DNA from 4 places in the Kitasatospora sp. NPDC041988 genome. Region 2 is predicted to be linked to each of the others. Evidence: riboswitches for the same ligand, from Rfam matches in the RefSeq annotation. Region 2 holds a riboswitch; each other region holds the start of a gene.
What was found. A riboswitch is a leader RNA that binds a small molecule or an ion and turns the genes downstream of it on or off. The one in region 2 is predicted to bind cyclic di-AMP.

Region 1 (5,655 bases), on a different contig from region 2:
GACGGGCAGCAGCCGGCCCTCGTCCACCAGGTCGAGCACGATGCTGGCGGCGCCGAAGGCCGGGCGGGCGATGTCGGTCACCGCGGTGGTGACGTCCCGGACGGTGATCGCGCGGGACAGCGCCCGGGTGAGCGCCAGCAGCAGCGCCGAGCGGGCCCCGGCCGCGGGGGCGCCACCCGGCTCGCCGGCGGGCGGGCGTTCCTCGGGGGCGCGGGCGCGGTCCCGGTCGGCGACCAGGCCGGCGATCCGGACCGGCCGCCGGTGCACGTCCAGCATCACCTCGCCGGTCTCCTCGATCCGGACCACCCCGCCGCCCCGGCGCAGCACCCGGTAGGTGATCCGGTACGGGCCGCCGGTGGCGAGTACCTCGGCGAGGGCGGCCTGGAAGTCCGGCAGGTCCTCGGGGTGGACGATCCGGTCCAGGTCGGGGGCGGGTGCCGGGCCGCCCCCCTCCGGCAGCGGCTGGCCCGCCACCCGGTAGGCCTGGGCGTCCCAGTACGACTCGCCGGTGACCAGGTCGCGTTCGAAGGCGCCGTGCCCGGCGGAGCGGACGGCCAGCGAGAGCAGCGGGTGGGCCAGCCCGGCGGCCCGGCCGGTGTTCTCCCCGCCGGATCCGGACGGCGTTCCGACCCCGGTGCCGGGAGCGGTGCCGGGAGCGGTGCCGGTGCGGACGCCCCGCTCCACGCCGGTCCCGGCGCTGACGTGGTCGAGCAGGTGCGAGAGCCGGTGGGCGCAGGCGTCGCCGAGCGTCTCCAGGACGTCCAGGTCGCGCCGGGGGACGGTGCCCCGGTGGGCCAGCGCCAGGGCCAGTACGCCGATCGGCTCCTCGTCGACGACCATCGGCAGGGTGATGATGGCGACCATGCCGGTGCCCATGCCGGCGTTGCGGTTGGGGTAGTCGACGCTGGTGCGCTCAGGGCTGAGCAGATAGGGCCGGCGCAGCCTGAGCGCCATCGCGGCGGGCAGGTCGCTCGCCGGGTCGACCACGTTGTACCGCTCGTGGGCCCACTCGGGCAGGCCGTGGGAGGCGGTGAGCCGGAGCATGCCGGCGGAGTCCAGCAGGTAGAGCGCGGACCCCTCACCGGTGATCCAGCCGGGGCCCTCGGCGAGGATCGTGCCGAGCAGTTCGGCGGCGCTGGTGCAGCCGAGCAGTAAGCGGACGCAGCGCATGGCGCTGCGCGCGGTGGGGCTGCTGCGCGGCGTCCGGCTCTCGTCCTCGGAGGGGGGAAGCCACGGCGAGGTCAGGTCCATGGGATCCCCGGCCTTTCCGTTGCCTTCTCGGATGGTGCCTTATCGGCCACTCAATTCTTAATACCTTATTTCGTATGCCGGTGAATGGTGAGGTGGGCGGCACGCTCCGCCGGGACGGGGGCACGGCGGACCGGCCGGGACGGATGTGCGGCACCGGGCGGAGGTCGAGTAGGATCTGCGAGCGGCGAGGGCCTATAGCTCAGACGGTTAGAGCGCTTCCCTGATAAGGAAGAGGCCACAGGTTCAAGTCCTGTTAGGCCCACCACCGCGAAGGGCCCGGAGCGATCCCGCTCCGGGCCCTTCGGCGTTTCCGCCGCCTCCTCGCGCAGCTGGGCGGCTCAGGCTCCGGGCCAGTCGCGGAGGCCGTGGGTGAGCACGGTGATCAGGCGGTCCTGGGTGTCGCCGAGGTCCTCGGCGAGCTGGAACGCGCCGCCGATGGAGAGCGAGGCGAAGCCGTGGGCCACCGAGCGGACGGCGCGGGCGGCGTGGATGGCCTCGGACCCGGAGAGCCCGTACTCGCGCAGCACCGCGATGATCACGCCGACCAGTCGCGTGGCCGCCCGGGTGAGGTCGTCGTCCGGCTGCGGGGCCTGCGGGAGCGCGTTGTAGCGGTGCGGGTGTTCGGTGGCGTACGCGTGGTAGGCGCGCAGGACGGCGGCGACGGCGTCGTCCCCGCCGCGGCCGAGGGCGGCCTCGGCGAGCCGGTCGGCCAGCTCCTCGGTGACCCGGACGGCGATCAGCCGCCGCAGTTCGGCAAGGCCGCCGCTGACGTGCTTGTACAGCGAGGGCGTGGCCACGTTGGCCCGCACGGCGACGGCGGCGAGGGTGAGGCCCTCGGGGCCCTGCTCGTCGATGAGGGCGAGGGCGTGGCCGACGACCTGCTCGGGGGTGAGTCCTACTCGGGGCATGGGGACGGTTCTCCGTGGTTCCGGTTCCGGGGTGTCGGGAGGCTCGGGCCGGCTCGGCAAGCCCGGCCCGGTGTGGCTCAGGCCCGGTGCGGCTCAGGCCCGGTTCGGCTCGGGCTCGGCCCGGTGCGGCTCAGGCCAGCTCGGCGAGGAACGGCAGCAGCGCGTCGGCGGTGGCCTGCGGGTGGTCGGCCATCGGGTAGTGGCCGGCGTCCTCGATCATCACCTTGCGGGCGCGCAGCGCGGCGGCCTGCCGGTCGGCGACCAGCTCCGGCTTGGGGAAGTCGGGGTCCTTGCTGCCCATGACGACCAGCGCCGGGCACCGCACGGCGGCGGTCCAGCCGACGGGCGCGGAGTCCCCGTGGACCTGGCCGCGGGTGGCGGCCTTGCGGCCGGGCGTGCGCATCGCGGCGACCAGCCCGTCCACGTACGCGTCGAAGTCGGCCGGCTTGGCGGTGGGGTAGGCCATCCTCCGGTGGTAGAGGCCCCAGAACGCGGGGGAGTGCACCAGCAGCGTGCCCATCACGGCGAACATCGCGCGCTGCAGGGCGTTCGGCGGCAGGTTCTCGACGAAGGCGTCCAGCAGGACGATCCCGGCGACCCGCTCGGGCGCGTCCCCGGCGGCCTTGACGACGGTGGCGCCGGTGTACGAGTTGCCGGCGAGGACGGCGCGCTCGATGCCGAGGTGGTCGAGCAGGGCGAGGACGTCGGTGGCGATCGCGGCCGGCGAGTAGTCGTCCCAGGCGATCGAGGACTCGCCGAAGCCGCGCAGGTCCATCGTGATCACCCGGTGGCCGGCGGCGATCAGCAGCGGGCGCAGGTGGCGGTAGGCGGCCCGGCTGTCGAGCATCCCGGGGAGCAGGACGACGGGGGCGCCGTCGCCCTGCTCGGTGTCGTCGTAGGCGAGCCGGCCGCCGGGGACGTCGAGGTACCGGGTGGTGGGGGCGGTGGTGCCGGGCATGGGGGCCTCCTCGGTCCGCCGGAACGGTCATCGGCGGTTGTGCCGATAGCCATAAAGCTAAGGCTAATAGCCTTAGCCGTCAAGCGGTCGACGGCAGCCGCGTCCGAGGGGTGGTCGGGAGGTGGCGTCAGACCCCCTCCACCTTGAACGGGTCGTGCTCCGCCAGCAGCTTCTCCAGGCGGGCCTGGTCCACCCGGGTGACGATCTCGTTGGTCTCCTGCTTGTCGCGGATCACCTTGGCCAGGGTGAACGAGGAGGTGACGGTGTAGAGCAGGCCGATCCCGAGGAAGGCCCGGGTCCAGCCGCCCACCGGGAGGTAGGCGATCCCGACCGCCAGGGTGCTGGCGGAGAGTGCGAAGGAGAGCACGGCCTGGACGTAGTACGCGGCCGTGGTGCGTGACTGCATCGGTGCGTTCATGGCGCCAGGATGGCCGTGCCGGCCAGGCCGCACATGAGTAGAAGTACTCAGATGGGGGGTCGTTCGTTGACGTCCAATCACGTTCGGTGGTGTCAGTAGTCGTCAGTTGTCGCCAAACGCCCCAAAACGCCCATCAGGTCACGTAGTGTCCGGACTGTATCCGGATGCCCCGGACGGATGGCTTGGAATCAGGGGCTCCTAGGATTAACGTTTGATAACGCAGCGCGGTCCGCAACGCCGTACCCAGACGGCACCGTGCGCCGTCGCCTAATCCCACCGGCCGGCCTCCGGGCAGGTCAGGGAGCCGGGGAACCACGTTCCTTGGGGTGAATCGGCCGGGCCCAGGCCCAGCCGTAGGAGACCTTCCTGCTCCGAACCCGTCAGCTAACCCGGTAGGCGCGAAGGAAGGAAAGGAGCGCGCCTCCGTGGCGTCGACGCACTCTCCGGCACACCTGCCCGGCTCCCCCGCCGGCACCCAGCTGCTCGACCACCCGTGGCCGCCCGCCCACCCCGGCGAGTACGGCGGGCCCTCCGACGAGGCCGCCCCGCAGGCCGCCGAGGCCAGCCGGCACCGGATGCCGCGTCAGACCCGCGGGACGGCGCCACTGCTCGGCGTCACCGCCGTCGCCGCCACCCTGGGCGCCACCGGCTTCGCCTCCGCGACCCCGGCCGCCGCGCCCGCCGTCGAGGCCCCCGACGAGACCCCGGTCGCCCTCAGCGCCGACCCCGGCCTCGCGCTCGCCGCCCGGATCCAGCAGCAGGCCGACAGCCAGCGCACCGCCGCCGAGGAGACCGCCCGGCTCCAGGCCGCCAAGGAGGCCGAGACCAAGCGCGCCGCCCAGCAGCAGGAGGCCAAGCGGGCCGCCGAGGAGGCCGAGAAGGCCAAGCTCGCCGCCATCAACCTGCCGGTGCGCGACTACAACCTCTCCGCCCACTACGGCCAGAGCGCCTCGTACTGGGCCCACCTGCACACCGGCCTGGACTTCGCCGCGGACACCGGCACCCCGGTCTACGCGGTCGGCCAGGGCACCGTCACCTCGGCCGGCTGGGCCGGCTCCTACGGCTACCGGATCGTCGAGACGCTGCCCGACGGCACCGAGATCTGGTACTGCCACCTCTCCTCGATCATCAAGGGCTCCGGCAAGGTCGTCCCCGGCCAGCAGCTCGGCAAGGTCGGCGCCACCGGCAACGTCACCGGCCCGCACCTGCACCTGGAGGTCCGCCCCGGCGGCGGCGCCCCGGTCGACCCGGAGACCTGGTTCGAGCAGCGCGGCATCACCCCCTGACGCACCGCACCCCCTGACGCACCGCGAGGAGAGGGCGCCCCGGCCGGGGCGCCCTCCCGCGTCTCACTCCGCCGGCAGCTGCGCCAGGTACGCGTCGATCTCCTCCTGACCCGGCTCCGGCGCGAGGTCCGGGAACTCCGCCACCAGCAGCCGCGGCAGCCCCGGCACCGTCCACTCGCCGAACAGGTCCAGCGCCGCCTCGACCGCCGCCTCCTCGAACGCCCCGAAGTCCCCGGCCAGCTCGTCCGGCATCGGGCGCCCCAGCGCCGTCAGCTCCGCCAGATTGCGGTAGCTGCGCCGCATCAGGCCCTGCTCCAGCAGCCGCCGCGCACCGTCCGTCGCCATCCCGACCGAGAGCACCCGGGTCGCGCCCCAGCCCTCCTCGTCCGCCTCGTCCAGCCACCCGGCCGGCGCCAGCGCCTCGAACGCGGCCCGCCGGTCCTCCTCCGCGAGCTCCCGGAACGCCGCCAGCCACTCCCGCACCGCCGCCTCGTCGGCGAGGTCCACGTCGTGCGCGCACAGCAGCACCGCGTACAGCCGGGGCCAGGTCACCAGGTCGGCCCGGCGCAGCAGCCCGGCCGCCACCTCGCCCTGCCACTCGGCCTCCGCGTGCAGCCGCTCCTGCCGCTTGGCGTTGAGCCGCTTCGACGCCCGCTGGTGGTCGATCAGCAGCCGTACCGCCTCTCCGTACGCCAGCGGGTCCTGCTCCGGCGCGGGCTGGACGTACAGGTGGAGCCGCTCGTACAGCAGCTGCTCCACGGCATCCGAGGTCAGCTCCGGCCAGCCGTCGTGCATCCTGCTCTCGCCCAGCTCCAGCAGCGCCAGCACCGCCCG
Region 2 (5,655 bases):
CCTGGGCACCTCCTGGGACGCCGCCGAGCTGCGCGGGGTGATCGACCTCTCGCTCGACTCGATGCGCCCGGTCGACGCCCCCACCACCTGGGTGCTCTCCAACCACGACGTCACCCGGCACGCCACCCGGTTCGCCAACCCGCCCGGCCTCGGCACCCAGATCCGCACCGCCGGTGACCGCGAACTCGGCCTGCGCCGGGCCCGCGCCGCCACCCTGCTGATGCTCGCGCTGCCCGGTTCCGCCTACGTCTACCAGGGCGAGGAGCTCGGTCTGCCGGACGTCACCGACCTGCCCGACGAGGTCCGCCAGGACCCGTCGTTCTTCCGCCAGGCCGGCCAGGACGGCTACCGCGACGGCTGCCGCGTCCCGATCCCGTGGTCCGGCACCGAGGCCCCGTACGGCTTCGGCCCGGCCGCCGGCGGCCCGAGCTGGCTGCCGCAGCCCGCCGAGTGGGCGCAGCTCAGCGTCGAGGCGCAGACCGGCGACCCGACGTCCACGCTGGAGCTGTACCGCAGCGCGCTGGCCGTCCGCCGCGCACAGGCCGACCTCGGCGCCGGCACCGGCGTGGAGTGGCTGGACAGCCCCGAGGGCACCCTGGCGTTCCGCCGCGGCTCCTTCGTCTGCACCGTCAACACCACCGCCGAGCCGGTCCGGATACCGGCCCCCGGCCGACTGCTGCTCTCCTCCGCGGACGCCGTGGTGGACGGCGGAGAGACGGTGCTCGCTCCGGACAGCACCGACTGGTGGGCGGTCTGACGTGGTTGCAATAGGCTCTGGGACCGTGACTACGGCGCGACTCTCAGACATCGCGGCGCAGGCGGGGGTCAGCGAAGCCACCGTCTCCCGCGTACTCAACGGCAAGGCGAACGTCTCCGCCACCACCCGGCAGACCGTGCTGGCGGCGCTGGACGTACTCGGCTACGAGCGGCCGACCCGGCTGCGCCAGCGCAGCGCGGGCCTGATCGGGCTGATCACCCCGGAACTGAGCAACCCGATCTTCCCCGCGCTCGCGCAGGTGATCGAGCAGGTGCTGAGCCGGCACGGCTTCACGCCGGTGCTCTGCACCCAGACGCCCGGAGGCTCCACCGAGGACGAACTGGTGGAGATGCTGGTCGACCGGGGCGTGGCGGGCATCGTCTTCGTCTCCGGCCTGCACGCGGACACCACCGCCGACCACGACCGGTACGCCAGGCTGACCGGCCGGCAGGTGCCGTTCGTACTGATCAACGGCTTCAGCGAGAAGATCGACGCGCCGTTCATCTCGCCGGACGACCGGGCCGCGATGTGGATGGCCGTCCAGCACCTGGCCGAACTCGGCCACGAGCGGATCGGCCTGGCCGTCGGGCAGCGCCGGTACGTGCCGGTGCTGCGGAAGATCGAGGGCTTCACCGCGGCCATGCGCGAGGTGCTCGGCAAGACGCAGGAGGAGGCCGAGGCGCTGGTCCACCACACGCTGTTCAGCGTGGAGGGCGGGCACGCGGCGGCCGGCGCGCTGCTCGACAAGGGCTGCACGGCGATCGTCTGCGGCAGCGACATGATGGCGCTCGGCGCGATACGCGCGGTGCGCCAGCGCGGGCTCTCGGTGCCGCACGACGTCTCGGTGGTCGGCTTCGACGACTCGCCGTTGATAGCGTTCACCGAGCCGCCGCTGACCACCATCCGCCAGCCGGTCGAGGCGATGGCCACCGCGGCCGTCGACGCCCTGCTGGAGGAGGTGGGCGGGAACGCCGCCCAGCGCGGGGAGTTCATGTTCCAGCCGGAGCTGGTGATGCGCGGCTCCACGGGCGCCGGCGCCCGCTGAACGACGACGACCGGGGCCCGGAGAGCAATCCGCTCTCCGGGCCCCGGTCGTTGCGTCGTTCAGCCCTCCTGGGCGGTCGGGCGGTCCGGGCTGACCCGCCGGCCGTCGGCGGCGTCGCCGGTCCTGGTCTCCGTGCGCCGGCCCCGGGCCAGGTAGTCGCGCAGGACCAGCTCGACGGCGTCCTGCGGGTTCCTGGTGCCGGCGAGCATCATCACGTCGATGGCGAGATTGGCGTCGAGCGTGACGGTGACCTGGGCCATGGAGACTCCTTCTCGGGTGCGAAGCAGCAGCATGCCCGCTGCGCGCTGATTCCACCACGGCCTCCGCCGTCCCGCTCGCCGCCGTGGGGAGGGCAGGCCGAAGCCCCCGGGGGGAGCGACCAGACTCTCCCCGGGGGCTTCGGCGTACCGGTGTCGGCTCGGGAGCCGCTTGTGGGTCAGACCCGGCCGGCGAAGTCCGGGGCCCAGTTGGCGATGGTCTGGGTGCGCACGCCCGCGCTCGGGTTGGCGGCCTCGACGTACTTGCCGTCGCCGATGTAGATCGCGACGTGGTACACGCCGGAGTCCTGGCCGTTGTTGGACCAGAACAGCAGGTCGCCCGGCTTGAGGGCGTCCAGCGAGACGTGGGTGGAGGCGGCGGCCTGGTCGGCGGCGACGCGCGGGACGGAGATGCCCGCGGCGCGCAGCGCGGCCTGGGTCAGGCCGGAGCAGTCCCAGCCGCCGTTGCCGGTGCCGCCGTAGACGTACGCCTGGCCGACCTTCGACTCGGCGAAGGCGACCGCGGCGGCCATGCTGCCGGTGGCGGCCTGGGCGGGCGCCTGGGTCTGGGCCTGGGCGGCCGGCTTGGCGGCCTGGGTCTGCGCGGCCGGCTTGGCGGCGGCGGTGCCGGCGGCGGCCTGGCCGGAGTTGCCGGAGGACCGGTTGAACCAGTCGAAGTTCTTGCCGGACTCGTCCGAGGCCTGGTCCTTGGCGCGGTCACCGAAGGTCAGGTGCTGGCCCGGGTAGATGACGTGCGGGCCGTCGGCCAGGGTGGAGCGGTTGAGCTCGTACAGCCGCTCCCAGCCGCCCTGGACGTGGTTCTTGTCGGCGATCGAGGAGAGCCAGTCGCCGGCGACCACGGTGTAGTCGTCGGCCTTGTCCTGCCACTTCTGCGACCAGTTCTGGTCGCCCTGCGGCTTGGCGGAGTCGGTGGAGGCCGGGGCCCGGTCGGCCTTCGGCGCGGCCGGCTTGGCGGCGGCCTGGGGCTGCGCCTGGGTGGCCGGCTTGGCGGCCGGGGCCGGGGTCTGCGCGGCGGGCTTGGCGGCGGTGGTGGTGTCGACGGCGGCGGGGGTGCCGCCCTTGGTCAGACCGGCCTGGACGGAGCAGACGGGCCAGGCGCCGGGGCCCTGGACGGCGAGCACCTTCTCGGCGATCGCGATCTGCTGGTCCTTGGTGGCGAGGTCGGCGCGGGCCGCGTACGCGGTGCCACCGAACTCGGCCCAGGTGCTGTTGGTGAACTGGAGGCCGCCGTAGAAGCCGTTGCCGGTGTTGATGCTCCAGTTGCCGGTGCTCTCGCACTGGGCGACCTTGTCCCAGGTGGCGACGGAGGCGGCGGAGGCGGTGCCGGAGGTCAGGCAGGGGACGGTGAGGCCGATGCCGACGACGCCGAGGGTGGCGATCGCGCGACGGGTACGGCCGGACAGGCGGGTGCCGTTGGTGGGCAGCATGAAGATGCGGTCCTCTCCCACGCCTGCGAGGTGAGCTGTCGGATTCGGGCTGGAGTTGCCCGGCCGCGCTGTGGACGCGGCTTCACCCCTAGCCCTGAACCGGTACGCGGACCGGTCCGGGGCGACTTACCTGTGGTTCCCCCGCTCCTGCCGTGGTGCGTTTTCTAGCTGCCAGCGCACCCGACGGCAGGACTCGGCGTTGCGGATGAGCTGGGTCCGTGTGGCCACGAACGGGGAGCACGTTAAGCAGACTTAAGTTCAAACCGCAAACATGTGTGACGCTCGTCACGGTTTGCGGGAGGGGTGTCGGATGGCTGTCCACCATGATCAGAAATGACCGTTTTCGCGCAACGCCCGTCGGGGTCAACGCAACTGCCTATGCTTCAGAGGGTCAGGACTGACGCAGCCGTCTGGGGGGAGGGCTACGCAACGATGGCCATGGACGAGGAGCCGGACGCGAGCCGTCCGGCGGAAGAGCGCCGCCGGGTGTACCGCCGGGCAAAACGCCGCAGACCGGACATCCCGCCCGCCGATCCGCGAACTCCCGTACGCCGCCGGACGATGCTGCGCTGGCTCGCCGTCGGCACGGTGTTCGCGGCGGTCAGCGGCGAGGAGGTCCTGCGCCGCTCGCTGGGCGGCCCGGCCGAACCCGTCGCGGCCGCCGGCGGCTCCGCCGCGGCCGGGACCGACCCGGACGCGGCGGGGATGGGCCACGGCGCGCCGCCGCCCGCCGGCACCCCGGACGGCACCCCCGCCGCACCCGGGCAGCCCGCCGCGGCGCCCACCGTCGACCAGGGCGGCCGCCGCTGGTCCGACCCGGCCGGCTGGGGCGGCAAGGTGCCCGGCCCGCAGAGCGCCGTCCGGATCACCGACAAGGTGCTGCTCGACACCGACGCCACCGTCGCCTCGCTGCTGGTCGAGCCGTCAGGCGCGCTGACCTTCGCCGCCGACCGCACCGTCACCCTCGCCTCGGCGGGCAACGTGGAGGTCCGCGGCACCCTCGCCCTCGCCCCCGACGGCGCCGCCGTGCACACCCTGCGCTTCCCGGCCGTCGACGAGAAGCGGTTCCAGGGCGACGGCATGAAGGTGGTCGACACCGACGTCGGACTCTGGGTCACCGGCGCCGGGTACCTGCGGCTGGACGGCGCCGCCAGGACCGCCTGGGTCCGCGCCGCCGGCGAGCTGCGGGCCGGCGACACCAGCCTCACCCTGGCCGCCCCGCCCGCCGGTTGGCAGCCCGGCGACGAACTGGCCGTCACCCCGACCGGCCCGCCGGACGAGGAGGGCTTCTCCGCCCGCTACGACCTCGTCTCCGTCCGGTCCGTCAGCGGATCCACCGTCACCCTGGCGGCACCGCTCAAGTACGCCCACCCGCGGGTGGCGGCCGGAGGGGGCGTCACCGTCGGCGCCGAGGTGCTCAACCTGACCCGCAGCGTCCGGGTCGAGGGCACCACCAAGGGCCGGGCGCACGTCCACGTCACCAGCTCCCGCCGGGCCGACGTCCGGCACGCAGCCCTGCGCTGGGTCGGCCCGCGCGCCGAGACCAAGGAGACCTGGAAGGGCCCGGACGGCGCCGTCCCGGTCACCGCCCCCGTCCTCGGCCGGTACGGGCTCCACTTCCACCTGCTCGGGGACGCCACCCGCGGCACCGTGGTCGAGGGTGTGGTGGTCCGCGACGCCGGCAACCACGCGTACGTCCCGCACGCCAGCCACGGCATCACCTTCCGCAGCTGCATCAGCCACGACACCTGGGAGGACGCCTACTGGTGGGACGGCCCGCTGGACACCCGCACCCCGCAGCAGCCGTCCGACGACATCGTCTACGAGTCCTGCGTCGCCTCCCGCACCGTGCTGGAGCCCAATCCGCGCGCCTACCGGCTCACCGGCTTCAACCTGGGCGCCGGCACCGGCGGCAAGGCGCTGGACTGCGTGGCCGTCGGCGTCCAGGGCGCCAACGGGGCGTCCGGCTTCGAGTGGCCGGAGAACAGCGAGGGGGTCTGGACCTTCCAGCGTTGCCTGGCCCACAACAACCTGCAGGACGGGATCTTCGTCTGGTTGAACGCCCAGCACCATCACGTGGTCACCGAGTTCGCGGCCTACCACAACGGTGGCTGGGGCATCGAGCACGGCGCCTACCTCAACGACTTC
Region 3 (5,655 bases), on a different contig from region 2:
TCTCCCGGCGCAGCTGCTCGACCTGCTGCCGGGCGTGTTCGGCCTTCGCCCGCTGGGCGGAGATCTCGGAGCGCTGGGAGATGAACTGCCGGGTCGGGTAGGCCAGGATCGCCACCAGCGAGCAGAGCACCAGGACGAGGACGGTCGCCCGGCTCGTGAAGCGAGGCCGGGCCGCCAAGCCCGGGATCCTCCAGCCTGCCATCTCCCGTATCCCCTCCTGGTCGCGCCGGTGCCCCGCCGTCCACCCTACGGGGTGAACGGCGGGGCACCGGTCAGGCTTGCGCCGGCGGGCGCGGTCAGCCCTCGTGCTTACCGTGCTGACTACGCCGCCTCAGCGCGCTGGCCACTCCGCGGAGCGACTGTGCTGTCATTCCGCAGAGCGACTGTGCTGTCATTCCGCGGAGCGGAAGCGCGGGAAGGCGCCGCGGCCGGCGTACTCGGCGGCGTCGTCGAGGATCTCCTCGATGCGCAGCAGCTGGTTGTACTTGGCGACGCGCTCGGAGCGGGCCGGGGCACCGGTCTTGATCTGGCCGCAGTTGGTGGCGACGGCCAGGTCGGCGATGGTGACGTCCTCGGTCTCGCCGGAACGGTGCGACATCATGCAGCGGTAGCCGTTGCGCTGGGCCAGCTCGACGGCGTCCAGGGTCTCGGTCAGCGAACCGATCTGGTTCACCTTGACCAGCAGCGCGTTGGCGGTGCCGGTCTCGATGCCCTTGGCCAGGCGGGCCGGGTTGGTGACGAACAGGTCGTCGCCGACCAGCTGGACCTTGTCGCCCAGCTTGACGGTCATGGCCTTCCAGCCGTCCCAGTCCGACTCGTCCAGCGGGTCCTCGATGGAGACCAGCGGGTACGAGGCGACCAGCTCGGCGTAGTACTCGATGAGCTCGGCGGCGGTGAGCGCCTTGCCCTCGAACTGGTAGGCACCGTCCTCGTAGAACTCGGAGGCGGCGACGTCCAGCGCCAGCGCGATGTCGCGGCCGGGCACGTAGCCCGCCTTCTGGATGGCCTCGGTGATGAGGTCCAGGGCCTCGCGGTTGCTGTCCAGGTTCGGCGCGAAGCCGCCCTCGTCGCCGAGGCCGGTGGAGAGGCCGCGCTCCTTCAGGACGCCCTTGAGGGTGTGGTAGACCTCGACGCCCCAGCGGACGGCCTCGGAGAAGGACTCCGCGCCGATCGGGGCGATCATGAACTCCTGGATGTCGACGTTGGAGTCCGCGTGCGAGCCGCCGTTGAGGATGTTCATCATCGGGACCGGCAGGACGTGCGCGTTCGGGCCGCCCAGGTAGCGGAACAGCGGCAGGTCGCTGGCCTCGGAGGCGGCGTGCGCGACGGCCAGCGAGACGCCCAGGATGGCGTTGGCGCCGAGCGAGGACTTGTCCGGGGTGGCGTCCAGGTCGAGCATGGCCTGGTCGATCAGGCGCTGCTCGGTGGCGTCGTAGCCGACCAGCTCCGGGCCGATCTGCTCGATGACGGCCAGGACGGCCTTCTCGACGCCCTTGCCGAAGTAGCGGTTCTTGTCACCGTCGCGCAGCTCCAGGGCCTCGAAGGCACCGGTAGAGGCACCCGACGGGACAGCGGCACGGCCGGTGCTGCCGTCGTCGAGGCCGACCTCGACCTCGACCGTGGGGTTGCCACGCGAGTCGAGAATCTCACGGGCTACGACGACATCGATGGACGGCACGAGGCATCTCCTAGCGGAAGCAGGTTCGACTGACGGTGGGTGCTGTCGGACGAACGATTGCGGAGTCGTTACGACCAGAGCCTAACCGCACGGGCTCTCGGGGCCACGTTGACCTCGGTCCCGTCTCAGCGTGTGGCCCTACTACCCCCCGGTAGTTCACCTGGTTGCCCCATGAAAGGCGACCAGATGTGGACGAAGAGGGCCGAATCCGGCCCCCTTCGTCGAATCACCGTGAAGGCGGGGCCGCTCAGCCGAGGTTGAGCACCTGGCCGGGCAGGATCAGGTTCGGGTCGGTGCCGACGGTGCCGCGGTTGCCGTCGTACAGCGACTGCCAGCCGCCGGAGACGCCCTGGGTGGCGGCGATGCCGGCCAGCGTGTCGCCGGACTGGACGGTGTAGCCGTGGCCGGCGCGCTGCTGGGCGACCGGGGCGCTCGGCGCGGCCGGAGCGCTCTGGGCGGCGTGGGCGTCCTGGCTCGCGTCCTGGCTCGCGGCCTGGCCGGCGAACTGCTGGTAGACGCTCGGGTGGCTGGTCCAGTACCAACCGCCGTTGTTCTGGTACCAGTACACCTTGGCCTCGGCATCCCAGCCGGCGTGGCCGGAGAAGCCCGGGGCCTGGGTCTCCTGCTGCGCGTACGGCTGGGTCTGCTGCTGGGCGTGCGACTGGGCGGCGGGCTTCTGGGCCTGCTGCTGGACCGGCTGCTGCGCGGGCTTCGGCTGGGCCGGCTTCGGCGCGGCGGGCTTGGCATCCGAGGAGGCGTCGACCGAGGCCGGGGCACCGCCCTTGCTCAGGCCGGCCTTCTGCGAGCAGACCGGCCAGGCGCCCGGGCCCTGCGAGGCGAGGACCTTCTCGGCGACCGAGATCTGCTGGGCCCTGCTGGCCTGGTTGGCCTGCGGCGCGTACGAGGTGCCGCCGTACGCCTTCCACGTGCTGGAGGTGAACTGCAGACCGCCGTAGAAGCCGTTGCCCGTGTTGATGCTCCAGTTGCCGCCGCTCTCGCACTGGGCGACCGAGTCCCAGGTCGAGACGGGGGCAGCCGAGGCGCCGGTGGCGGTGAGGATCGGCATCGCGAGTCCGACGCCGGCCACGCCGGCGACGGCGATGGCCTTCTCGGTCTGGGTGCGACGACGGTGACGGCCGGTTCCAACGAACAGCATGACGAGGTCCCTCTCCGCACGCCTGCGAGGTGAGCTGTCGGGTTCGGACCGGGAGGTGGCCCGGCCGCGTCACGCGGAAAGCTTTCTGCCCGCGTGGGCGGCTTCACCCCAAGCCGTGGGGGACGGCAACAAACCTGGTTCCCCCGCCCCTGCCCAGGGTCTGGTCGGTTTCCCGTGACGCGGCGGGCAGGATTCGGCGTTCCGCGCACGAGGTCCGCAGCTGCGAACTCCACGGAGGGTAGACAGATCCTCTTACCAATCACAAGCTCATATCGCCGATATCACACAGAAATTACGGCGCGTGGTCGATCGCCCACCAACGGCGGCGGTATGTCCGGGTTGATGGTGATTCAATCCCCCAGTTGCGGCGTGTCGGAGACGCCCCATCAGTGTGTCGAGGTCTCAGACCGTGACATCTGAGACTCCGGCAGACGGTTCTGCGGCAGCTCACGGAGGGGTTGTCAGCTTGTGGCGAGCTTCTTCTCGGGACTGAATTCGACCGGAAGTTCGCGAAGTCCACGCATGATCAGGCCACCTCGCCAGCGCAGATTCTCCGGGCTTTCGGCAAGCCGCAGATCGGGCAGCCGGGTGAGCAGGGTGGCCAGCGCCGCCCGGCCCTCCAGCCTGGCCAGCGGGGCACCGATGCAGTAGTGGATGCCGTGCCCGAAGCCCAGGTGGGGGTTGTCCGTCCGGGCCAGGTCGAGGGTGTTCTCGGCGGCGAACCGCGCCGGGTCCCGGTCCGCCGCCGCGAGCACCACCAGCACCGGATCGCCGACCGGGATGTCCACTCCGCCGATGGTCAGCGGGCTGGTCGCGAACCGCCAGGTGGCCAGCTCCACCGGCCCGTCGTAGCGCAGGAGTTCCTCGATCCCGGTCTCCAGCAGGGCGCTCTCGCCGCGGGCGACCGAGTCCTGCAACAACGCCCGCTGGTCCGGGTTGCGCAGCAGCGCGTAGGTGCCGTTGCCGATCAGGTTGACGGTCGTCTCGAAGCCGGCGAAGAGGAGGATGAAGGCCATCGCCGCGGCCTCGTTCTCGGTGAGGTGCTCGCCGTGGTCGCTGGCCCGGATCAGGCCGGAGATCAGGTCGTCGCCGAGGTCCGCCCGCTTGCGGTGGATCAGCTCCGCCAGGTACGCGCGAATCCGCTTGACCGCCCGCCCCACGCCGCCGCGCTGCCCCCCGCCCTGGCCCGGCCTGGTGTGGCGCACCATCATGCCCGCCCAGTCACGGAAGTCGTCCTGGTCCTCGGCCGGCACGCCGAGCAGGTCGCAGATCGCGTAGATGGGGAGGGGGAAGGCGAACTCGTGGATCAGGTCGGCGCTGCCGCGCTCCGCGAAACCGTCGATCAGCCGGTCGGTGAGCTGCTGCACCCGCGGCTCGAACTCGGCCACCCGGCGGGGCGTGAACGCCTTCGACACCAGGCGCCGCAGCCGGGTGTGGTCCGGCGGGTCGATGTTCAGCAGATGCGTCATCAGGTCGGCCTGGCGTTCGCCCGGGATGCCGACCCTGCCGGTGCGGTGGGCCTGCTCGCTGTGGTGGACCGGATTCTTGGAGAGCCGGCCGTCGGCGAGCGCCTGCCGGGCATCCGCGTACCTGGTCACCAGCCACGCCTCCACCCCGCTCGGCAGGGTGGTGCGGTGCACCGGCTCGTGCTCCCGCAGCCACGCGTACGCCGGGTACGGGTCGGCGGCGAAGTCCCAGGTGAAGAGCGGCGGGCGGGCGGAATCGGGCTGAACTGGCATGCGTCGACGGTATCCGGTGGGGATCGGCGAGGTTCCCCTGCCGGGCCGGTCGGCCACCGGGCCGCGGCGGGGCGGTTCCCGGCCCGCACTCGGCGGGTTCTCGGCGTGGCAGGCGTGAGCCTGGTCACCTGAGGGGTAATCCCTGTTGCGGAGGGTCAGGACAAGCCTACGATCCTCCGCAAAGCAACACGTGGGCGCCGGTGCGGAGCCGCCCACAGGGAGGAGCGCACCATGCGGGTCACCGGGGCAGTCGTGGTCATCGCCGTACTCGACGGCGGGTCGGGTGCCGATCTCGCACGCCGCTTCACCGCCGCCGGCGCCGTCGGCGTGCTCGTCGCCGACCAGCGGGAAGGCATCGCCGAGGACCTCGCCGCCGAGCTCGACCGGCCGGGCTGCCCGGTCGTCGGCGTCTGCGGCGACATCCGCCGGCCCAGCGACGTCGCCGCCCTGGTCGACACCGCCGAGAAGCACCTCGGACCGATCGACCTGTTCTGCGTGGCCGGCCCGGACGGCGAGCGGATCGTCTCCCTCGCCGAGCTGCCCGACCACCTCGACCTGGAGCGGCTCGCCGAGCTCCTCGCGCTGGTCGGCGAGGCCATCGGCGAGGTCGTGATACCGCAGCAGCGCCGGCCGGTGGAGGACGTGGCGACGGTCTGACCCGACCGGCCCCGGGAAGGGAGTCGGGGCCGCCCGGGGTCGCCCGGGTTGGTCCGGGGGTCGCCCCGGGACTGGTGCGGCGTTCGCCCGGGCCGGTCCGGCCTCAGTCCTTCGGCTTGAGCCCCTCGGCGCCGCGGACGGCGTCCCGGTACTCGCGCGCGGCCGCCCGCAGCGCGGCGTCCACGTCCACCCCCGCGTCGTGCGCCCGCTGCGCCACGGCGAGCAGCAGCCTGCCCGCCGACTCCGCGGTGAGCTCCGCCGGCAGCTCGTACGGCGCGTCCGGCACGCCCGCCACCCCGGACCGGCGCACCCGCGACACCAGCTTCGCCGCGTACGCCAGCGACGGCAGCCCGGCCGGCACACCGTCCAGCACCGACTCGCGATCCGACTTCTCGGCCGCCTTCAGCGCCTCCCAGTTCGCCTCC
Region 4 (5,655 bases), on a different contig from region 2:
CCGTGCGCGAAGGCCGCGAGCACCCGGCCGACGAGCAGCAGCCCGAAGGCGGGGGCGACGGCGGAGACCAGGTTGCCGGCGATGAACAGGCCCATCAGCATCAGCAGCATCCCCTTGCGGGGAACGCGCGTGCCGAGGACGGTGAGCAGCGGCCCGCCGACCACCACGCCGAGCGCGTAGCCGGAGATGAGCAGGCCGGCGGTGGGGATGGAGACCGAGAAGTCGCCGGCGACCTCGGGCAGCAGGCCCATGATCACGAACTCGGTGGTACCGATGCCGAAGGCACTGATCGCCAGCGCCAGGAGCGCGAGGGGCATGAGGGAACCGCTTTCCGGAGCATGCAAAGAACATTGCGTGTGCAACTACCAGCGTCGACAATACGGCCGTTCGCCGGGTACTTGCAAGCGCGGCCTATCCCTGCATGCACACTCACCTCGAAGCCACCCCGCCCGCCTTGCCCTCGCCTGGCAAACTCATTAGGTTAGGCTCACCTAACCAACCGGAGGTCGCCATGAGCCCCAGCCCCACCGACGTCGAGGTGTCCGAACCCACCGCCGCCGAACGGGTCTGCAGCCTGCTCGGCGCCACCTCCTCGGTGGTGATCCGCGCCTGCGGCGAGCATCACGACCTCGACACCCCGGTCGTGGTGCACGGCTCCCGGCTGCGCCTGAGCGCACCGCTCGACTCGCCGCTCACCCTCGCCGTGACCGGCGAACCGGACGGTCTCGCCGTCGCCCTGGACCTCACCGACATCGCGCCGGTCGCCGTCCGCGACCGGGTCCGCGGCCGCCTCACCCTGGCCGGCCGGCTCCACCTCGCCCACCTCGCCGACGACGGCATCAGTGTCCACCTGCACCTGGACGTCGCCCACGCCGTCCTCGCCACCCCGTACGGCACCAGCGCGCTCACCGGCGCCGATCTCGCCCTCGCCACACCCGACCCGCTCGCTCCGTACGAGGCCGGCCTGCTCACCCACCTCGCCGACGACCACCCCGACGCGCTCGCCGTGCTCACCCGGCTGATCGACCCCCACCTCCTCACCGGGCGACCGGAGATCCGCCCGCTCGCGCTCGACCGGTACGGCCTGGTGCTCCGCCTGGACCACCCGCACGGCCACCGCGATGTCCGTCTGGTCTTCCCCGAACCCGCTCACGACGCCGACGAGTTCGGCCACCGGGTGCACCAGCTGCTGACCGCCGCCCACAGCGGACTGCCCGCCCACCGGTTCTGACCGGACGGACGGGCAGCACGAACTGACCTTCGGGCCACACCAACCTGACGGCCGATCAGGCTGCCACGGGAATCGGCGACCTGATCAGTCGAACGAAAACGGCCGTGACCCCGGTCCGGAATACCCGGCCACCGCCCATCCCCGACGCCGGTCCGAAGACCGCCGAAAACCGCCGGAAACCGCCGGAAACCCGGCCGGCACCGGACCGGAAACCCGGCCGGAAATCGGACCGGAGACCCTCCCGGAAACAACAGCGGCCGGCCCGGCTCGCGAAGTAGCTTCGCGAGCCGGGCCGGCCTGGGCGTGTCCCGCGCCCGTTGTTCCGCCGGAGGTGCGGCGATCACCCGGTCGAGCGGTCACCCGACATGACCATCCCGGGAGGTCGTACGCCCCGCACCTTGCGGTGGTCTCTGCCCGAAGGTCAGATGGAGACGCCGTGCGCCCGCAGGTAGGCGATCGGGTCGATGTCCGAGCCGTACTCCGAGCCGGTGCGGATCTCGAAGTGCAGGTGCGGGCCGGTCACGTTGCCGGTCGCACCGGAGAGGCCGATCTGCTGGCCGACGGTGACGGTCTGACCGATCTTCACGCCGATCGAGGACAGGTGCGCGTACTGGGCGTACTTGCCGTCGGCGAGCTTGATCTCGACCTCGTTGCCGTAGGCGCCGCCGTTGCCGGCCTTCACCACGGTGCCGGCCGCAATGGCGCGCAGCGGGGTGCCGGTGGAGGCGACGAAGTCGGCACCGGTGTGGTGGCCCGAGGCCCACATCGAGCCGGCCACGCCGTAGGCGGTGCCGAGCTTCGGGTTGGCGAGGGGGGCGACGTAACCGGAGGTGCTGGCCACCGCGGCCGGGGCCGGGGTGGTGGCCGGGGCGGCCGGCTTGGCAGCGGCGGGCGCCGGCTTGGTGGCCGGGGCCTGCGCGGGCTTCGCGGCCTGGACCGGCTTCGGGGCGGCGGCGTGGGCGGCCGGCTTCGCGGAGTCCTGCGAGGCGGACTTGGCGGGGGCGGCCGGCTTGGCGGCCTCGGCGGCGGCCGGAGCGGCGGCGGCCTTGGTGCCCAGCGCGAGCTGCTGGCCCGGGAAGATCAGGTTCGGGTTGCTGCCGACGACCGAGCGGTTGTGGTCGTACAGCGCCTGCCAGCCACCCTCGACCTGCTTGGCGTTGGCGATCTTCGACAGGGAGTCCCCGCCGACGACCTTGTAGCTCTCCTCGGCCGGGGCGGCGGCCGGCTTGGCGGCCTCGGCGGCCGGCTGCGCGGCGGCGGCCGGGGCGGCGTCGACGCTGGTGGCGCCGGTCCAGGTGCTGGTCTGCGCGGGCTTCGCGGCCGGGGCGGTGTGGGCCTGCGCGCTGATGGTGGTCACCAGCGGAAGGGCGAACGCGGCGCCGGTGACGGCGGTGGCGATGCCGATGCGGGCGGCGCGGGGCAGGGCGATACGACGAGCATGTGCGGGCATGGGGAATTTCCTCTCCGACGCCTGCGAGGTGAGCTGTCGGGTTCGGGCTGGAGTTGCCCGGCCGCATGTGCGGCTTCACCCCAAGCCGGACCGTGAATTCCGGTCCGGCGACTTACCTTTGGGTCCCCCGCTCCTGCCGAACAGAGTTCAGTTCGTACCACCGGGCAGCGGCAGGACTAGGCGTTCCACCCGGTGGCCACCCGGGCCAACGCCGGGCGGTCGCTGAACTAAAACCCATCCATCCGGGTGAAGCAATGTCGATCTCTTGAACCGGAAACAAAAGCCGGGAAGACGGTGACACTCCGAATGATCGGCTGCACAGTATGTGCACAATCGATTCACCGCGCGCCACTGATCCACGACGCTCCGCCGATTTCGGTGCCCGTCCGCATGTGATCGGCTACGGAAAGCCATTCGCCGACACACCCCCGGTGAGCCTTGTCACGTCGCCCCCCGGGGGCGGACGATCAGGCCGTGACCACCTCCGAGGCCGGCACCCTGCGTCTGGGCACCGCGCAGGGCCGCTGGGTACTACTGGCGACGGTGCTCGGCTCCAGCATGGCGATGCTCGACAGCACGGTGGTGAACGTCGCCCTGCCCCGGATCGGCACCGATCTCGGCGCCCCGCTCGCCGCCCTGCAGTGGACGCTCAACGCCTATCTGCTCACCCTGGCCGGGCTGATCCTGCTCGGCGGCGCGCTCGGGGACCGCTACGGCCGGCGCCGGGTCTTCCTGCTCGGCGTGATCTGGTTCGCCGTCGCCTCGGCCGCGTGTGCCGCCGCGCCCACCATCGAGGTGCTGATCGCCGCCCGCGCGGTCCAGGGCATCGGCGGGGCGCTGCTCACCCCCGGCTCACTGGCGATGCTTCAGGCCGTCTACCACCCGGACGACCGCTCGGCGGCGGTCGGCCTCTGGTCGGGCCTGGGTGGGGTGGCGGCCGCGGTCGGCCCCTTCCTCGGCGGCTGGCTGGTGGACGGCCCCGGCTGGCGGTGGATCTTCCTGCTGAACGTCCCGCTGGCCGTGGTGGTCGTGGCCGTGGCCTCCCGGCACGTGCCGGAGAGCCGGGACGAGAGCGCGACCGGCCGGTTCGACGTGCTCGGCGCGGCGCTGGCCGCGCTGGCCCTGGGCTCCGTCACCTATGCCCTGACCGCGGCCGGCGACGGGCTGACCCCCGGGGTCTGGCTGACCGGCGCGGCCGGGCTGCTGCTGGGCGCGGCCTTCATCGTGGTCGAGCGCCGCACCCAGGAGCCGATGCTGCCGCTCGGCCTCTTCTCCTCCCGGCTGTTCACCGCGGTGAACCTGGTCACCCTCTGCGTCTACGCCGCCTTCAGCGGGGTGTTCTTCCTGCTGGTCGTGCAGCTGCAGATCGTCTCCGGTTTCTCCCCGCTGGTCTCCGGGCTGGCCCTGGTGCCGATCACCGTGCTGATGCTGGCGTTCTCCGCCCGGGCCGGCCGGCTCGGCAAGCGGATCGGCCCACGGCTGCCGCTCACCGTGGGCCCGCTGCTCTGCGCGGTCGGCGTCCTGCTGATGCTGCGGATCGGCGCGGGGGCCTCGTACTGGACGGACGTGCTGCCGGCCGTCACCGTGATGGGCTGCGGGATGGTGCTGCTGGTCGCACCGCTGACCGCGACCGTGCTGGCGGCGGTGGAGGTCCGGCACGCGGGCATCGCCAGCGGCGTCAACAACGCCGCCGCCCGCGCGGCCGGTCTGCTCGCGGTCGCCGCGCTGCCCGCACTCGCCGGGCTCAGCGGCGACGCCTACCAGGTGCCGTCCTCGGTGGACTCCGCCTTCCGGACGGCGATGCTGATCTGCGCCGGGCTGCTGGTCACGGGCGGACTCATCGCGTTCACGACCGTCCGGGGCAACGTCCTCGCCGCCGAGGACCACCCGGTGGCCGAGCCGGACTGCCGCTACTCCTGCGGCACCAACGGCCCGCCGCTCGACCCGGGCCACCTCCCCGCCGGAACCGCCTCTGGAACGACGTCCGCCCCGCGGGCCCCCGGAACGCCCGAGGGCCCCGCCACCTGACCGGCAGCGGAGCCCTCGTATGCCTGGGAGTCGTCTGAGCAGTCGCCCGAGGAACCGTCAGAGGATGTCGCCGGGAGCGTACTTGGCGGCCTCCGGGTAGGCGGCCGCAACGGCCTCGACCTGGCGGACGACCTCGGCGACCTGCGCACCGGCCGCGCCGGTGAAGGAGAGCCGGTCGGCCAGCAGCGCGTCCAGCGCGGCCCGGTCCAGCGGCATCCGCTCGTCGTCGGCGAGCCGGTCCAGCAGCTCGTTCTCCCGGGCGCCGGCCCGCATCGCCAGTGCCGAGGCGACGGCGTGCTCCTTGATGACCTCGTGCCCGGTCTCCCGGCCGACGCCCGCGCGCACCGCGCCCATCAGCACCTTGGTGGTGGCCAGGAACGGCAGGTAGCGGTCGAGCTCGGCCTCGATCACGGCGGGGAAGGCGCCGAACTCGTCGAGGACGGTCAGGAAGGTCTCCAGCAGGCCGTCGAAAGCGAAGAACGCGTCCGGCAGCGCGACCCGGCGGACCACCGAGCAGGAGACGTCACCCTCGTTCCACTGGTCGCCGCCCAGCTCGGCGGTCATCGACGCGTAGCCGCGCAGGATGACAGCCAGGCCGTTGACGCGCTCGCAGGAGCGGGTGTTCATCTTGTGCGGCATCGCGGAGGAGCCGACCTGGCCCTCCTTGAACCCCTCGGTGACCAGCTCGTGGCCGGCCATCAGGCGGATCGTCTTGGCCAGGCTGGACGGCGCGGCGGAGAGCTGGACGAGCGCGGTCAGCACCTCGAAGTCCAGCGAGCGCGGGTAGACCTGGCCGACGGAGGTGAGCACGTTGTCGAAGCCCAGGTGGCCGGCCACCCGGCGCTCCAGCTCGGCGAGCTTGTCGGTGTCACCGCCGAGCAGGTCCAGCATGTCCTGAGCGGTGCCGACCGGGCCCTTGATCCCGCGCAGCGGGTAGCGGGCGATC

Region 1: another riboswitch for cyclic di-AMP. It lies ahead of ACZ6NC_RS22795 (M23 family metallopeptidase); the one in region 2 lies ahead of ACZ6NC_RS25830 (transglycosylase family protein).
Region 3: another riboswitch for cyclic di-AMP. It lies ahead of ACZ6NC_RS30115 (LysM peptidoglycan-binding domain-containing protein); the one in region 2 lies ahead of ACZ6NC_RS25830 (transglycosylase family protein).
Region 4: another riboswitch for cyclic di-AMP. It lies ahead of ACZ6NC_RS07345 (M23 family metallopeptidase); the one in region 2 lies ahead of ACZ6NC_RS25830 (transglycosylase family protein).

What each region holds. Positions count from the first base shown of each region.
Region 1 is NZ_JBVJCO010000023.1:23,455-29,109, reverse strand. Features, by position in the region: gene ACZ6NC_RS22820 (SpoIIE family protein phosphatase) at 1-1,251, opposite strand, end outside; tRNA gene ACZ6NC_RS22815 (tRNA-Ile) at 1,440-1,516, shown strand; gene ACZ6NC_RS22810 (TetR/AcrR family transcriptional regulator) at 1,590-2,159, opposite strand; gene ACZ6NC_RS22805 (alpha/beta fold hydrolase) at 2,290-3,117, opposite strand; gene ACZ6NC_RS22800 (YiaA/YiaB family inner membrane protein) at 3,245-3,535, opposite strand; cyclic di-AMP (ydaO/yuaA leader) riboswitch at 3,790-3,948, shown strand; gene ACZ6NC_RS22795 (M23 family metallopeptidase) at 3,961-4,821, shown strand; gene ACZ6NC_RS22790 (hypothetical protein) at 4,885-5,655, opposite strand, start outside.
Region 2 is NZ_JBVJCO010000027.1:135,645-141,299, forward strand. Features, by position in the region: gene ACZ6NC_RS25815 (glycoside hydrolase family 13 protein) at 1-757, shown strand, start outside; gene ACZ6NC_RS25820 (LacI family DNA-binding transcriptional regulator) at 783-1,802, shown strand; gene ACZ6NC_RS25825 (hypothetical protein) at 1,862-2,062, opposite strand; gene ACZ6NC_RS25830 (transglycosylase family protein) at 2,239-3,528, opposite strand; cyclic di-AMP (ydaO/yuaA leader) riboswitch at 3,513-3,677, opposite strand; gene ACZ6NC_RS25835 (hypothetical protein) at 3,940-5,655, shown strand, end outside.
Region 3 is NZ_JBVJCO010000036.1:86,048-91,702, reverse strand. Features, by position in the region: gene ACZ6NC_RS30125 (FtsB family cell division protein) at 1-178, opposite strand, end outside; gene eno (phosphopyruvate hydratase) at 392-1,678, opposite strand; gene ACZ6NC_RS30115 (LysM peptidoglycan-binding domain-containing protein) at 1,926-2,834, opposite strand; cyclic di-AMP (ydaO/yuaA leader) riboswitch at 2,840-3,010, opposite strand; gene ACZ6NC_RS30110 (cytochrome P450 family protein) at 3,296-4,573, opposite strand; gene ACZ6NC_RS30105 (SDR family NAD(P)-dependent oxidoreductase) at 4,805-5,230, shown strand; gene ACZ6NC_RS30100 (nucleoside triphosphate pyrophosphohydrolase) at 5,334-5,655, opposite strand, start outside.
Region 4 is NZ_JBVJCO010000005.1:34,849-40,503, reverse strand. Features, by position in the region: gene ACZ6NC_RS07355 (MFS transporter) at 1-317, opposite strand, end outside; gene ACZ6NC_RS07350 (DUF2470 domain-containing protein) at 512-1,231, shown strand; gene ACZ6NC_RS07345 (M23 family metallopeptidase) at 1,653-2,681, opposite strand; cyclic di-AMP (ydaO/yuaA leader) riboswitch at 2,685-2,844, opposite strand; gene ACZ6NC_RS07340 (MFS transporter) at 3,156-4,709, shown strand; gene purB (adenylosuccinate lyase) at 4,767-5,655, opposite strand, start outside.